Regions from separate parts of the Pseudomonas sp. Irchel s3a10 genome, predicted to be linked through region 1. Evidence: riboswitches for the same ligand, from Rfam matches in the RefSeq annotation. Region 1 holds a riboswitch; the other holds the start of a gene.
The links. A riboswitch is a leader RNA that binds a small molecule or an ion and turns the genes downstream of it on or off. The one in region 1 is predicted to bind cobalamin.
Positions count from the first base shown of each region.

Region 2: another riboswitch for cobalamin. It lies ahead of CKW11_RS02720 (CbtB domain-containing protein); the one in region 1 lies ahead of cobO (cob(I)yrinic acid a,c-diamide adenosyltransferase).

Region 1 covers NZ_FYDR01000008.1:185,008-193,363, reverse strand. Annotated here, with positions in the region: gene bluB (5,6-dimethylbenzimidazole synthase) at 1-202, opposite strand, end outside; gene CKW11_RS22410 (cobyrinate a,c-diamide synthase) at 199-1,581, opposite strand; gene cobO (cob(I)yrinic acid a,c-diamide adenosyltransferase) at 1,578-2,189, opposite strand; cobalamin riboswitch at 2,271-2,502, opposite strand; gene CKW11_RS22400 (hypothetical protein) at 2,667-3,251, shown strand; gene CKW11_RS22395 (sorbosone dehydrogenase family protein) at 3,318-4,631, shown strand; gene CKW11_RS22390 (C40 family peptidase) at 4,765-5,301, opposite strand; gene CKW11_RS22385 (C40 family peptidase) at 5,521-6,135, opposite strand; gene hda (DnaA regulatory inactivator Hda) at 6,361-7,065, opposite strand; gene CKW11_RS22375 (AI-2E family transporter) at 7,285-8,356, opposite strand, start outside.
Region 2 covers NZ_FYDR01000001.1:602,976-611,331, forward strand. Annotated here, with positions in the region: cobalamin riboswitch at 1,034-1,256, shown strand; gene CKW11_RS02720 (CbtB domain-containing protein) at 1,378-1,575, shown strand; gene CKW11_RS02725 (CbtA family protein) at 1,587-2,285, shown strand; gene CKW11_RS02730 (cobalamin biosynthesis protein) at 2,282-2,695, shown strand; gene cobM (precorrin-4 C(11)-methyltransferase) at 2,777-3,523, shown strand; gene nfuA (Fe-S biogenesis protein NfuA) at 3,666-4,250, opposite strand; gene CKW11_RS02745 (acyltransferase) at 4,308-5,333, opposite strand; gene CKW11_RS02750 (fatty acid cis/trans isomerase) at 5,519-7,813, opposite strand; gene metH (methionine synthase) at 7,970-8,356, shown strand, end outside.

The sequences.
Region 1 (8,356 bases):
CGCGCAAGCCGCGATCGCTGATGCGGATGAAGCGCCATGGCTGCATCAGGCCGACGCTGGGCGCCTGATGCGCGGCTTCGAGCAGGCGGCGCAGCAGCTCCGGCTCGACCGTGCCGCCGGTGAAGTGGCGCATGTCGCGGCGTTCGGCGATGACTTTATAGACCGCTGTGCGCTCGACCTCAGTGAATGCGTTGTTGCTCATGGCCTCTTCGCGAGCAAGCCCGCTCCCACAGGGGTTAGGTGATCCAATGTGGGAGCGGGCTTGCTCGCGAAAGCGGCCTCAAGATCTGGCACAAACAGTGCCGCGATAGCCGCAGGATTCGACGGAAAGTAGAAATGCACGTACGACGCCGTCATCCGCCCTTCCCGATATACCGCCTCGGCTCCGCGCCCGCCATTCGGGCTCAGGCCCCGGGCGATCGGCGTCAGCTCAGTGGTGGTCAGGGAATGGTGATAGGTGTGGCCGCGCAACGAGCCTTCCGGCAGATCCACCGCTTGCAGTGCCAGTGCCGCCAGACGTTTTTGCATTACCGCCTCACCGCGCAGCAGCCCGACCAGTTCGGCGCGGGTGCCGTCGACATCGGTCAACGCGTCGAGCAGGTAGAGCATGCCGCCGCACTCGGCGAGCAACGGCTTGCCGGCGGCGTGGTGCGCACGGATCGCATCGAGCATCGCGGTGTTTTGCGATAACGCGACATGGTGCAATTCCGGATAACCACCGGGCAGATACAGACTGTCGGCCTCGGGCAATTGCGTATCGCGGATCGGCGAGAAGAAACTCAACTCGGCGCCCATCGCCCGTAGCAGGTCGAGACTGGCGCCGTAGGTGAAGGCAAAGGCCTCATCGCGAGCGACGGCGATGCGCACGCCGTCGAGCAGCGGTTCGGCAGGGATCACTTCAGGTGCGGCAAATTCCACGGCCGGTGGCAGCGCTACCTCGCAACTGCTGGCCAAGGCTTCGGCGGCGGCGTCGAGACGCAGGTCGAGATCATTCAGTTCGCTGGCCTGCACCAGACCGAGGTGCCGGCTCGGCAACTCGATCCCGGTCTCGCGGGACAGCGCGCCGTACCAGCGCAGACCTTCGGTGAGGCTGCCTTCGAGCAACTGTGCATGACGCAAGGTGCCGACACGGTTGGCCAGCACGCCGGCGAATGGCAGGTCCGGCTGATACTTCGCCAAACCCAGTGCCAGGGCGCCAAAGGTCTGGGCCATGGCGGTACCGTCGATCACGCCGAGCACCGGCACGCCGAAATGCCGCGCCAGATCAGCGCTCGATGGTGTGCCGTCGAACAGGCCCATCACGCCTTCGATCAGGATCAAATCGGCTTCGGCGGCGGCTTCCCACAACAGACGGCGACTTTCCTGCTCGCCGACCATCCACATGTCCAGTTGATACACCGGCGCACCGCTGGCGCGCTCGAGAATCATTGGGTCGAGGAAGTCCGGGCCGCACTTGAACACGCGCACCTTGCGCCCCTGGTTGCGATGCAAGCGAGCGAGCGCGGCGGTGACGGTGGTCTTGCCCTGACCGGAGGCCGGCGCGGCAATCAGTACCGCCGGGCAGTGACGTGGTTGATTCAAAGTTCGACGCCTTTCTGCGCTTTGATGCCGGCCTGGAAGGCGTGTTTGAGCATGCCCATTTCGGTGACGGTATCGCCCATCTCGATCATTTCCGGCTTGGCCGCGCGACCGGTGACGATCACGTGCTGCATCGGCGGACGCGCCTGCAAGTCGCTGAGCACCTGATCAAGATCGAGGTAGCCGTGCTTGAGGGCGATGTTCAGTTCGTCCAGCACCACCAGGCCGATCGACGGATCGCGCAGCAGTTCGCGGGACACTGCCCACGCGGCTTCGGCGGCGGCGATGTCACGCTGGCGATCTTGGGTTTCCCAAGTGAAACCCTCGCCCATCACGTGAAAACGCACTTGCTCGGGGAAGCGGCGGAAGAACAGTTCTTCGCCGGTGCTGTTGCGACCCTTGATGAACTGCACCACACCGCACTGCATGCCGTGGCCCATGGCGCGGGCGAGCATGCCGAACGCCGAGCTGCTTTTGCCTTTGCCATTGCCGGTCAGCACCAGCACCAGGCCGCACTCGTCAGGCGAATTGGCGATGCGTTCGTCGATCACGGCTTTTTTGCGCTGCATACGCGCCAGATGGCGTTCGTCGCGCTCGGGGGAATCGGTCATTGGGGGAGCTCTCCGTTGAGGCTGGATAACGGCGGGCAGGCACAAGAATAGACGGCAAAAAGCCTGGCATCGCCCACCGTGATGCCGCTGGATGGATCAGGCCGGTCTCCGGGCTCATGAGCGGCGAATCGCCTGGCTGCGCGCCTTCCCGCTTCTGTCGAGGCAGTGGCTCAAGGCGCAGCTTTTACTCATTTACCGTTGCGGGGGCAGCGCCGGGATCGTGATCGTTCTTCGCCTGAAGACAACCCTCACCGGCTTCCCTGTTTCACTCTGTCGACACAGGTCACAGAGCACCTGAAACAAGCCGCGAAGGTTAGAGGGTTGGGGGTGGAGCGTCAATTAAAGAGGGGGCCGGCGGGCGAATAACTGCCGTCGATCAATTAACTGACGCCAATCTTGTGCCACACTGAGACAAGTGATATCAAAGAGCCATGCTTTTGTTTGAAAAAGCACACTACAACAATAAGGATGATGACGATGCAAGGCATGATCATCAGCAACCCGCGCCTGGAATTCCTGCGCCCGATGCTTGAACGCTGGTTTGACTGTATCGACCGCTACAACGCCATTCGCGGCGACAACGACACCCCTTACTGGCATGACGAGAAAGCCAATCTCGGATTGCTCTCCGCTGCGGCATGGATGGCCGAACTGGTAACCCTTTGCGACACCCCCACCCGTAAACAGAATGAGGAAGGCGAACGCAATGCCCGCGCCGACCTGTTCATCGCCGGCGCCGAAGACCGCGCCTACCTCCAGGCCACCCAGCGCTGGCCACGGGTCAACAACCTCAATCTGACCCAGGCCCTGCTGGACATCACCAGCGATGCCAAACGCATCAGCTTCGCCAGCGATCTCAAACTCGGCTGCCTGTTCGTCGCCCCGCAAAAGGCCCAGCACAGCGCCAGCCCCGAAGAACTGCAGGACATGGTCGACGACCTGCAAAAGGAACACTGCTGCGCGGTGGCCTGGTATTTCCCCTACGCCTACCGCAAGTTGCGCAGCGAAGCGGGCAACTATCACCCGGGCGTCGCCGTGCTGTTCAAAGAGGCCCGCGGTTGAGCGGTTGAACCATCGGGTGCGCAAGCTCCTCTATGATTAGGCAAGCATTCATAGGGAAGATCAGTAATGCGCAGAACCCAACTCGCTCTCGTCATCGCCCTCGCCGGAGGGCTCGCCGCCTGCGGTGAATCCTCCAGCCTGCAAGTTTCTGACGGCACCGGTCCGTCACCGAAGCTGCCTGAACCAAACAAAACCCTGATCCCGACGGTGAACATCGCCCCGGCGGTCGGCTGGCCTGCGGGCGGCAAACCGACTGCTGCGGCCGGTACGCAAGTCGCGGCATTCGCCGAAGGCCTCGATCACCCGCGCTGGCTCTACGTGCTGCCCAACGGTGACGTGCTGGTGGCGGAAACCAACGCCCCGCCCAAACCGGATGACAGCAGCGGTATTCGCGGCTGGGTGATGAAGAAAGTCATGGGCAAGGCCGGCGCTGGTGTGCCGAGCCCGAATCGCATCACCCTGCTGCGCGATGCCGACCACGACGGCGTGGCCGAGACCCGCACGGTGTTTCTGCAGAATCTCAACTCGCCGTTTGGCATGACCCTGGTCGGCAACGATTTGTACGTCGCCGACACCGATCGCCTGCTGCGCTTTCCCTACGAGCAAGGCGCGACCGAGATCAAGACGCAGCCGATCAAAGTCACCGACCTGCCGGGCGGCACCCTGAACCATCACTGGACCAAGAACGTCATCGCCAGCAAGGACGGCAACAAGCTGTACGTCACCGTCGGCTCGAACAGCAACGTCGGCGAGAATGGTCTGGATAAAGAAGAAGGACGTGCGGCGATCTGGGAAGTGGATCGCGCCACCGGCAACCACCGGATCTTCGCCTCGGGCATTCGCAACCCCAACGGCCTGGCGTGGGAACCCACCACAGGCGCGCTGTGGACAGCAGTCAACGAACGTGACGAGATCGGCAGCGATCTGGTGCCGGACTACATCACCTCGGTCAAGGACGGTGGCTTCTATGGCTGGCCATTCAGCTACTACGGTCAGCACGTGGATGTGCGGGTGAAGCCGCAGAATCTGGATCTGGTGGCCAAGGCTATCGCCCCGGACTACGCCGTCGGCCCGCATACCGCCTCGCTGGGCCTGACCTTCGCTGAAGGCAACAGCCTGCCGGCGCAGTTCAAGGAGGGCGCGTTCATCGGCCAGCACGGCTCGTGGAACCGTAAACCGCACAGTGGCTATAAAGTGATTTTCGTACCATTCGCCGCCGGCAAGCCGAATGGAGCACCGGTGGATGTGCTCACCGGTTTCCTCGACAAGGACGAGAACGCGCTGGGTCGCCCGGTAGGCGTGGTGATCGACCAGCAAGGTGGTTTGCTGGTAGCAGATGATGTGGGGAACAAGGTTTGGCGAGTGTCGTCGGCCAAGTAACTTTTGCCTGACCTGAAACAACTGTAGGAGTGAGCCTGCTCGCGATGACGGTGCCACATTCAACATCAGTGTTGATTGATCAACCGCTATCGCGAGCAGGCTCACTCCTACATTGGATTGTGAGCTTTTTGAACTACGGGTTATGCGCCAGATGCTCCGGCTGCAACACCCGCTTGGCACTCAGATACGCCTTCTGCCAGTACGCCTTCGACAGGCTGTCCAGCTTCACCGTGCCGCCGGTTGCCGGCGCATGCACGAAGCGCCCTTCCCCAACGTAAATCCCCGCATGGCTGACCTGCGAGCCGCCATTGGTAGCGAAGAAGATCAGGTCGCCGGTCTGCAAACCCTCTTTGCCGACATTCGGCGCCTGCATCACGATCATCTCGCGCGTCGAACGCGGCAAGCTGATGCCGGCAGCATCACGGTAGACGAAACCGATCAGACCACTGCAATCGAACCCGGAGTCCGGTGTGTTGCCGCCCCAACGATAAGGCGTGCCGACCAGCCCCAGCGCGCGAAACAGCACGTCTTCAGCAGCCGGCGAAAAAGCCTGGGAAGGCCCGAACACCACCGGAGCGCGTACGACGGGCGCAGGCGGCGGAGTGCGGCTGGCGCAGGCGCTGAGCAGCGCTGCGAAGAAGATCAACGTGAGGCGGGCCGACATCGTCATAAGCAGAACATCCTGATCTGGCTGCGGCTTTCTCTGCCGAATGGACAGAAACAAAACCGCCTGCGCAGCACGCAGGCGGTTTGCCATCAATATAGATACAGGATTCTAGCGGCTACGCGGCAAACTTCAAGTAAGACTTTAACTTCACCTTGTAAAGTCTAGGTCTACTCCCTTGCCGGGCACCGTTTTTGTCGCCACGAACGTGGCGACAACGGGGAATTACTTGCGAGCAGTGACCACGGTCGGTGCCATCGCGAGGGCGCGCTTGGCTTCGATGAAGGTCTTGCTCCAGTAGCTGTCACCCAGGCTGTCGATGCGAACACCGCCGCTGCGACGACTGCTGGAATGGATGAACTGGTTGTCACCCAGGTAGATCCCGGCGTGGCTTACACGACCGCGACGACCATTGGTGGCGAAGAACAGCAGATCGCCCGGCTCAAGGTTGCCGCGCGAGACCAGAGGCGCATCAACGTTGATCATTTCGCGGGTGGAGCGCGGCAGATTCATGCCGGCTTCTTCGCGGAACAGATAACCGATGAAACCGCTGCAGTCGAAACCGGCTTCAGAGGTACCGCCGAAACGGTAACGGGTACCGATCAGGGACATGCCGCGTTCGAGGATGCTGTCGGCCAGAACCGGGAGCTCGTACGGCTTCTTGTTGAAGTCCGAGAGTTCTTTTTCGGTGTCCAGCTCTTCCTGGTAAATAACGGAAGACTGGGCAGTGGCAGAATTTTTAACCTGTTGAGGCTGCTCTTGAACTGGAGAATGAGCAGCGCAACCGAACAACAGGGTGACGAGTGCGAGAGGCACGAGGGGTGCGAAGCGCTTTAGCATGGGCACGACCGTGGCTGAAGTTGTAAAGAAGCCGAGACTATGCCCGCTATCGGCCTCATTTGCAAATTCAATCGATCCTTTTGTGACTTCCCGGTTTCTCGTTTACATCTAAGCGCTTAAGCCCATTTGAGTCGATACGCGGTCCGCGCGCAGTGCGGAAAAGCGGATTTTCTGACGCCTGAAATATGTCGAAACGCGGTCAAAGCCGCGAATTTCAAGGGCTGGCTACCAGCCGAGGGTTTCTTTCAGGAACGGGATCGTCAGCTTGCGTTGCGCCTGCAGCGAGGCCTGATCCAGCTGTTCGAGCAAGTCGAACAATGCACTCATGCTGCGGGTGCCGCGAGTCAGAATAAAGTGTCCGACTTCATCGGTCAGGTGCAGGCCGCGACGCGACGCGCGCAATTGCAGAGCACGCAATTTGTCTTCATCGGAGAGCGGACGCATCTGGAAAATCAGCGCCAGGGTCAGGCGCGATTTGAGGTCAGCCAGTTTCACCGGCAGTTCGCGTGGCGAAGTTGAAGCAGCAATCAGCAAGCGTCGTCCGCTGTCACGCAGGCGGTTGAACAGATGAAACATCGCCTCTTCCCAGTCCGGCTTGCCGGCAATCACCTGCAAGTCATCCAGGCAGACCAGTTCGTACTGTTCAAGGTTGTCGAGGATCTCGATGCCGCGATCCATCAACTCTGCCAGCGGCAGATACACCGCCGGTTCACCCATCTGTTCGAAACGCAGACACGCGGCCTGCAACAGATGCGTACGCCCTACCCCATGCTTGCCCCACAGGTAGATCAGGCTTTCGGTCCAGCCGGCGTCGGCTTCGCATAGGCGCTCGACATAGCCGAGTGCAGCGGCATTGGCGCCTGGGTAGTAGTTGATGAAGGTGGCGTCGTCACGCAGACGCACACCTAGGGGCAGCTGAATCGGTTTCATGCTGACTGAACAGTTCTCAAGGAACCGTTAGTGGCCTCTGTGTAAAGTTTGCGAAGTTTATACCCGTGAAGCTGAGCGCACAATGCGACAGACCCCAAGCAAAATCAAAGGTTTGCGTTAACACGCTGGTTTTATGACAGTTTCTCTGACGCGGATCGAACCACCCCGCCGCAAAACACGGGCCAACCCGGCACAATGCCGGGCCGCCCTGCGATCGGTTTACAACTCAGGCTCATCTGCCCCGCTGTAGATATCCGAGTCCTTGTAAAGATCGTGCACATGACGCACCAGCACCATGATCACCGCCGCCACCGGCAGTGCCAGCAGGACACCGGTAAAACCGAACAGCTCGCCCCCGGCCAGGATCGCGAAAATTACCGCTACCGGATGCAGGCCGATCCGGTCGCCGACCAGCAGCGGCGTCAACACCATGCCTTCCAGCGCCTGCCCGACCATGAACACCGCGACAATCCCGATCATCGGATACAGATCGCCACCGAACTGGAACAACCCGGCAATCAGTGCCGCGCCAATCCCGATCACGAACCCCATGTACGGCACGATGGCCGCCAGACCTGCGATCAGGCCGATCAACAGCCCCAGCTCCAGACCAACAATCATCAGGCCCGCGGCGTAGATCACGCCCAGCGCCAGCATCACCAGCAACTGCCCGCGCACGAACGCGCCAAGCACCTCGTGGCACTCACCGGCGAGCGAGACGATGGTTTCTTCACGATCACGCGGCAGCAAGCTGCGGATCTTGGCCATCATCACGTCCCAGTCGCGCAGCAGGTAAAAACTCACCACCGGGATCAGCACCAGGTTCGCCAGCCAGCCGATCAGTGCCAGACTCGATGCCGTCGCCTGACTCAGCACCACACCGACGATGTCAGTGGTCTGCCCCATGTGTTCGCTGATCGCCGCCTTGACTTTGTCGAACTTCCAGAAACCGTCAGACAAACCCAATTTCGACTGCGCCCACGGCACCGCCGTGTGTTGCAACCAGTCGAGCATTTGCGGGGCCAGCTCGTACAAGCGCAGCAACTGCTTGGCGAGCATCGGCACCAGCACCAGCATCAGTGCCGTGACGATCAGGGTGAACAAGGCAAACACTGCGATCACGCCCCAAGTGCGCGACAGGCCCAGCCGTTCCAGGCGATCCACCAGCGGATCGAACAGATACGCCAGCAGCAGCGCCACCAGAAACGGCGTGAGGATCGGGTGCAGCAACCACACAAACGCGCAAAGCAGGACTACCCCACCGAGCCAGAACCAACGCCGCGTATCGGCC
Region 2 (8,356 bases), on a different contig from region 1:
GATTGGGGGCATATCCGTTGCTGCGGGGGTTGCCGCTGGCGGTTTCGCTCTTACAGCGAGTCACCTTTTCCAAACGCCGGGTTTGAGGTTTGGGGTTTGGGGGCATATCCGTTCCTTCGGGTGTTGCCTCTGGCGGTTTCGCTCTTACAGCGAGTCACCTTTTCCAAACGCCGAAAAGGTAACCCAAAAGGCTTTGCCCCGGCGTACGGCACTTCGCTTAGGCTCAGTGTTCCCTCGCTACGGTGTCCATCCGGGGGCATCGCCTCCGGTTTGCTTCGCTGCACCTCCTCTCGATGTATGCGGCTTCGCCGCATGGCGCTGCGCGCCTTCCCCCTTATGGACACCTACGCTCGGCCTGCCGAAGGGGCAAAAGATCAAAAGCCACATCAAGAGCCAAAGCCAAAGCAGGTCAAAAGATCGCAGCCTTCGGCAGCTCCTACATGGGATTGGGTGTGTTCAGTTGGAGTTTGGTTGGCTGGCAGGCCGCCTTCGCGAGCAAGCTCGCTCCCACAGTTGGAATGAGTGTGTTCCGTTGGAAATTGGTCGGCTGTCAGGCCGCCTTCGCGAGCAAGCCCGCTCCCACAGTTGGAATGGGTGTGTTCAGTTGGAAATTGGTCGGCTGTCGGGCCGCCATCGCCAGCAGGCTGAAAGCGTGCACCCCATGCGGCGAAGCCGCCCCACTCAACACGATGAGCGTTAGCTCGAGTACCGCTTTTGATCTCAGGGCCCGTCGGCAGGCTGAGTGGAGGGATTTATCCGGGGGTGGGAGCGCAGCGACCGTTTGGCGCAGCCAAACACAGCGAGAGGAGGTGCAGCGAAGCAAACCGTAGGCGCTGCCCCCCGGATGAATCCCGCAGCGAAGGAACCCGAGCCTAGGCGAGGGCCGAACGTCAGGGCATAGACCTTTTGGTTACTTTTGGGGCGTTTGCCAAAAGTGACCCGCCGTAAGGGCGGAACCCTAAGTGGCCGTTACCGCAGCAACGGATATACCCCCATACCCATCCAATTGACTCAAATCCCCAACCCATGCTCTCCTACACAACTTGTTACGGGTGCCCTTCACAGGGTGAAACGGGAAACCGGTGAATCATGTGCTTTACTCAAAGCCATGTCAGTCCGGTGCTGCCCCCGCAACGGTAAGCGAGCGAAGCGTCAAATCCACTGTGCCATTACGGCATGGGAAGGTGACGCTTGCAGGTCGGCCAGACGCCAACCCCTCGTGAGCCCGGAGACCGGCCCGCAACACACAGTGCGCATTTTGCGTCACTGAACATAACAAACCCGCGGTGGGCGGGCGCTGTTCGAACCTCTGCGTGCCCGACCCGCAGGGGTTTTCATGCGCTCTGTTGACCCGCTGACACTCCAAAGGGAAGCGCCATGTCGATCATCAGCAGCACCGGCAGCAACACCGACAAAATCTCCAGCACCAGCACATTGAGCCAACGCCTGACCGCCGCGATTTTCGCGTCGATCCTGGGTGCCGGCCTCGTTTACTTCGCCGGTTTCTCGCACATCGAAGCGGTGCACAACGCCGCTCACGATACCCGCCACAGCGCCGCGTTCCCGTGCCACTGAGACCTGCCGACATGATCAAGCGTATCGCGCAAACCGCAGGTTTCACCGGCCTGCTGGCCGCCCTGCTGCTGACATTGCTGCAAAGCTTCTGGGTCTCGCCGCTGATTCTGCAGGCCGAAACCTTCGAGAAATCCGAACCTGTGGCCGTTCACGAACACGCCGCCGGCACCGCCGCTCACACCCATGACGCCGAAGCCTGGGAGCCGGAAGATGGCTGGCAACGTGTGGTCTCGACCACCGGCGGCAATCTGGTGGTGGCAGTCGGTTTCGCCCTGATGCTCGCCGGCCTGTACACCTTGCGTGCACCGTCCAAAACCTCGCAAGGCCTGCTCTGGGGCCTGGCCGGCTACGCGACCTTCGTCCTTGCGCCGACCCTGGGCCTGCCGCCTGAACTGCCGGGCACCGCTGCAGCCGATCTGGCTTCGCGGCAAACCTGGTGGATCGGCACCGCTGCCTCCACTGCTGTTGGCCTGGCGTTGATTGTGTTCAGCCGCCACTGGCTGATGAAGTTGCTGGGCGTGGCGATCCTCGCCGTGCCGCACGTGATCGGCGCTCCGCAACCGGAAGTGCATTCGATGCTCGCTCCGGAAGCGCTGGAAACCCAGTTCAAAATCGCTTCGCAGTTGACCAACGTGGCGTTCTGGCTGGCCCTGGGCCTGATCAGCGCCTGGTTGTTCCGCCGCAAAAGCGATGGTCAGTACCACGCATGACCGATGACCGCGCAGCGCCGACCTTTGTGGTCGGCCTGGGCTGCCAGCGCGGCTGCCCGGTCAGCACGCTGCGCGCGTTACTCGATCAGGCGTTGCAGGCGCATCGCATCGAGCTGGAAGCGGTCAAGGCCCTGGCCAGCATCGATCTCAAACGCGATGAACCCGGTTTGCAGGAACTGGCCAGCCAGTTGGCGCTGCCGCTGTTGTATTTCAGCAGCGAAGAATTGGCCAGTTACCAGCAGCGACTCAGCCACCATTCTCAAATTGCCTATGAGCGCACCGGTTGCTACGGCGTGGCGGAAAGTGCCGCGCTGGCCCTTGCCGAGCAGTTGATTCAGGCACCGGCAAAACTGCTGATTTCCCGGCAGAAATACGCTCAGGCGACACTGGCATTGGCCGGCGCTGCGTAAAATCCCGATAATCCCCCTGTTTGATCATGAGCAATCTTCATCTGAAGCGTTGCCCTGCCCCGTTTTTCACAGGATTTCTTCATGACCGTCTACTTCATCGGCGCCGGCCCCGGCGACCCGGAACTGATCACCGTCAAAGGCCAGCGGTTGATCCGCAGCTGCCCGGTGATCATCTACGCAGGCTCGCTGGTGCCGGCCGCGGTGCTGGAGGGGCATCAGGCCGAAACCGTGGTCAACAGCGCCGAACTGCATCTGGAGCAGATCATTGAATTGATCACAACCGCCCATGCCAATGACCAGGACGTGGCGCGGGTGCATTCGGGTGATCCGAGCCTGTATGGCGCGATTGGCGAGCAGATTCGTTATTTGCGTGAGTTGCAGATTCCGTTCGAAATCATCCCCGGCGTCACCGCCACCGCAGCGTGTGCGGCGTTGCTTGGCGCGGAACTGACATTGCCGGACGTGTCGCAAAGCGTGATTCTGACCCGTTATGCGGACAAGACCGCGATGCCGGCGGGTGAGGAACTGAGCAGTCTGGCGCAGCATGGCGCGACCATGGCGATTCATCTGGGGGTCAATCATTTGCAGAAGATCATCGCTGAACTGCTGCCGCATTACGGCGCGGATTGCCCGATTGCGGTGATTCACCGGGCGACATGGCCGGATCAGGACTGGGTAGTGGGGACGCTGGAGGATATTGCCGAGAAGGTTGCGGCCAAAGGGTTTCGGCGTACAGCGTTGATTCTGGTGGGTCGGGTGTTGGGCAGTGAGGTGTTTAGCGAGTCGTCGCTGTATCGCGCGGGGCATGCGCACCTCTACAGACCCTGAAAGCCAAAAGATCGCAGCCTTCGGCAGCTCCTACATTGGAATGTGTATCCCTGTAGGAGCTGCCGAAGGCTGCGATCTTTTGCTTCACCCATAAAAAAACGGCGCTCACGGGGCGCCGTTTTTCATGTCCGCAGCGAACGCCTTAGTAGTAGGCATTTTCTTTCTGCGTGTGGTCGGTCACGTCGCGCACACCTTTGAGCTCTGGAATGCGCTCAAGCAAGGTGCGCTCGATGCCTTCCTTCAAGGTCACGTCGGCCTGGCCGCAGCCCTGACAACCACCACCGAACTGCAACACGGCGATGCCGTCCTCGACCACATCGATCAGGCTGACCTGACCGCCGTGGCTGGCCAGCCCCGGGTTGATTTCGGTTTGCAGGTAGTAGTTGATGCGCTCGTTGACCGGGCTGTCGGCATTGACCATCGGCACTTTGGCGTTTGGCGCCTTGATGGTCAGCTGGCCGCCCATGCGGTCGGTGGCGTAATCGACGACGGCGTCGTCAAGGAACGCTTCGCTGAACGAATCGATATAGGCGGTGAAGCTTTTCAGCCCCAGCGCGGTATCTTCAGGTTTTTCTTCGCCCGGCTTGCAATAGGCAATGCAGGTTTCGGCGTACTGGGTGCCAGGCTGGGTGATGAAGACGCGGATGCCGATGCCCGGGGTGTTCTGCTTGGAGAGCAGATCGGCCAGGTAATCGTGGGCGGCGTCGGTAATGGTAATAGCGGTCATGGAAACTCCTCGCAGGCTTGGGCGCAGTTTACGCCAATCATTGCGCCGGACAAAGTCCTAGTATTTTTGTCGGGAAAGATTCTCGACAGGTGCGCGCATCGGTTCGCCATCGATCCGCGCTTTAAGCCACTGATAGCTGCGCTTTTCCACCCATTCGTAGCTCAACCATGACCCCACGCCAATGGCCAGCGCACAGACGATGAACATCAGATACGGATTGATCCCGTAGTGCCGCGCGATAAAACCGCCAACCGACAGTACCAGCACGTGCATCAGATACACCGAATAGGAACAGTCACCCAGCCATTTCATCACCCAGTTACGCTCGACGTAGCGCTCCAGCGCCATGCAGGCCATCACCAGCACCGCACTCGGCACACCCCAGTTCAACAGCCTTGGCGCCGGTGCCAGGTGATAGATCGCCAACAACGCGGCGCCCATCGCCAACAGCGGCAGCCACAGGCCGGCGCCAATCCAGCCCCGGCGGTAGAGCACGCCGATGCCGATCCCCAGCAAGAACTCGTAGACGATATCGGAACGGTAAAACTCGTTGAGCCAGCCGAACGCCTGACATGCTGAAAACAGCAACGCGGCGACCACCAGCAAGCGCACCTGCCAGCGGAACACCAGCGCACACGCAAACAACACATAGAAGAGCATTTCGTAATTGAGCGTCCAGCCGACATTCAGCGTCGGATAGATCCCATAGCCGCCGGGGTTTTGTGCAGGGATGAATAACAGCGACGCGAGGAAATGCGCCCAATCCACCGTCTGATCCGGCAACAGCGGCTGGGCGAAGACCACCAACAACGCCATCAACAGCGTGTACAGCCAGTACGCGGGGACAATCCGCGACAGCCGATACAGCAGGAATTGCCCCGGCCGCAGAATCTTGTCCTCGGTGGACAGGAAAATCACCAGACCGCTGATGACAAAGAAAATATCGACGCCGACCGCGCCTTTGTCGATGAAGAACTGCCCGACCGGGCCGCGGGCCTTGAAGTCGAAGAAAATCTGCATGAAGTGGTGGCAGACCACCGTCCACGCGGCAAGCGCCCGCAGGGCCTGCACTGAAATCAACATTGGAGGGGCTCCCGTACACAACTCTCAAAACCACCACCGACCCCTTGTAGGAGTGAGCCTGCTCGCGATGACGGCATGTCAGGCGACAACCATTCTGAATGGACTGACGCCTTCGCGAGCAAGCCCGCTCCCACAGGGGATTTGTGAGTTACCTGAAGCTGTGACAGTCGGCCTGTATTAAACGATCAAAGATTCTCGTAGCGGTTGATGTCCAGCACGCCCTCTTCCACCGGGTCAGTTTCGTGGAGGTATTGGCTCAGGTCGTGGAAATAGAACCAGAATTGCGGATGACTGCGACGGATCCCCCAGCGTTCGACGATTTTCTCGAAACGATCGGCATCCTTGGCATTCTCCATGGCATCGACAAATTCCGATACTTGCTCGGCCGGAATGTTGAAGATGAAGTTCGGATAGCTGCTGAGCACGCCCGGGTAAATGGTCAAGGTGTCCAGCCCTGGCTGATAGCGCAGCGACTCGCCCAACAGGAACGCTACGTTGCTGTGCGCGCGATTGCGCAGCAGGCTGTACACCTCGCGTTTGCCGCTGCGGGTTTCGATGCGCAGCATGGTCGCTTCCGGTAATTGGTCGATGACCTTCAAACCGGCGGCCGGGCGCGAAGTCAGACGGCTCAACGCCTGCTCGGCATTTTGCAGGGCCGGGTCGATATTCGGCCGCGAGCAATAGGCGCCGTCACAGCGGTTGATCGGATCCGGCCGCGCATTGAGGTCGCCATAACGCCCCAGCAACTGCATGGCGAAGTCGAATTTCGGGTCTTTCTCATCGAGTTTCAGTGCGGTCGGCTTGTCGTCGTCGATGGCTTCGTAATCGAGCCACATCTTGAACTGGCCGCTGCTCTGATACCAATCGTTGAGGTAGCCCTCGCGGGAATCGGCCGGCATCAGGCGCAGGAAGTTCTGCTCGGCACCGTTGCGGATCAGGTCGAAATACAGGCGGGTCTGCGCCTGATGGGAGACGTTGCCGAATACATCGAAGTTGACCGCCAACTGGTAATAGGTGCGCTCCAGCAGCGGATAGTCGAACAGCCACATGGTCTGTGGCACTTCGCCGATCAGGCCTTTGGTCACCGACGCACTGTCGAAGTGGCGGAAAATGCTCAGCAGCGCGTTGTCGTTACCGGCCCACAAGGTTGACCAGCTCGGGGCCGGCAGTTCGGCGTAGCTGTCACGGCGCAGGGCTTCGTATTCGTTGCGCTTGTTGCGGTAGTTGTGCCACAGACTGAGGACACTGCCGACGTCATCGTTCTGCCCCGGCATTGCCAACAACGGCGTGGCCTGGCCGCGATAGTTGGGATCGGTGATGTACAGATCGTGTTCCGGAGCCTGGAACAGCGCCCAGAAGTTATCGCGGATCACATCCGTCGCAATCTGCCCACGGCACACCGGCCCGCGAATAAAGGTGCGGACGAAGTATTCGGCGTTGTCGAGCATGAACTGATAACGCGCCTGCGCCGGAATCGCCTCGAACGTGGCGAACGGGTTGGCCCGGCTCTGCGGGCCGTAACCCGGCAATGCATTGACCTGCCAGTTGCCGCTGTAGAACAGGCTCTTGACCCGCGCCATCTTCGCCGCGCTCAGCGGATAGGTGATGTGGGTCTTGTGCACGATCACCCCTTGCACCGGCCACAAGCGGTAATACACCTGAGTACCCGGATCGTCATTCGGGCGACGGGTGGCGATCAGGTCGATCGGCTGGCCGGTTGGCGTGCGCGAACGCACCCACTGGAAGTAGTGCCCCGGTTCGCCGTCCTTGAAATAGAGGTGCGCAAGGTACCAGTGTTCGAACAGCCAGCGCCCGACCAGACTCTGCCGCGCGCCCGGCGCATTGAGCAGGTTTTCCCACTGGACGATTTGCAGCGCTTCTTTGGCGCTCGGCGCCAGCCCCTGCTCGTCGATCGGCGCACCGGACGCCAGCCAGCGCTGCAGGGTCTGGTATTGCTGATCGGTCAGCCCGGTCACCGCCAGCGGCATGCCTTCTTTCGGGTGGGCGCCGGCATAGCCGTCAAACTCGGCGGGCATCGCGCACATGTTTTCCCGTTGCAGGCCGAGGACCATGTCTTCCGGCAACTTGGCGTTGGGGGTCAGCGGAGTTTTGTGCCCCAGTTCGAGCATCCGCGCCATCAGCGCCGCCTGGCTGCCCTGGGCATCGAGTACCGAATAAAAGCCTTTCTGCTGCCAGGCACGTTTGCCGAAGGCGTCGTAGAACAGCCGCGTGGTCGGCGCCGCCTGGGTGCGTTCGCCGTCGTAGACCGGCATCTTGCTCGCGCCCCGCCCTGCGCCTTCACCGCTGCCCAGATTGAGCTGGCACGCCGAGTCATAGCAGGCGTGGCAGGCCACACACTTCTCGGTGAAGATTGGCTGGATATCACGCGTATATGAAATAGAAGGTGAGATCGCGGGTTCCTGCGCAATGGCGCCCCAGCTTAAAAACAGCAAGAAAATGCTGATGACGCGGTACGACATGCCCATGATCCCGATCGTGAAAAAAACGCCCGCGATTCTACAGTATGACGCTCGTACAAACATGAACGATATTCATGCAAAAGCAGCACGTGCTCCAAAAGCGCACAGGTTTGTTATGATCCCGCCCCTTCGTCATGGTCTTTTCGAGTAGTCCCAATGTCCGATCGCAGCGTCCGCCTTCAAGCTCTCAAGCAAGCCCTCAAAGAGCGCATCCTGATTCTCGACGGCGGCATGGGCACGATGATCCAGAGCTACAAGCTCGAAGAGCAGGATTATCGCGGCAAACGCTTCGCTGACTGGCCGAGTGACGTCAAGGGCAACAACGACCTGCTGGTGATCACTCGTCCCGACGTGATCGGTGGCATCGAAAAGGCTTATCTGGATGCCGGCGCCGACATTCTGGAAACCAACACCTTCAACGCCACACGCATTTCCATGGCCGATTACGGCATGGAAGAGCTGGCGTACGAATTAAACGTAGAAGGCGCGCGACTGGCGCGCAAGGTGGCCGACGCCAAGACCGCCGAGAACCCGGACAAGCCG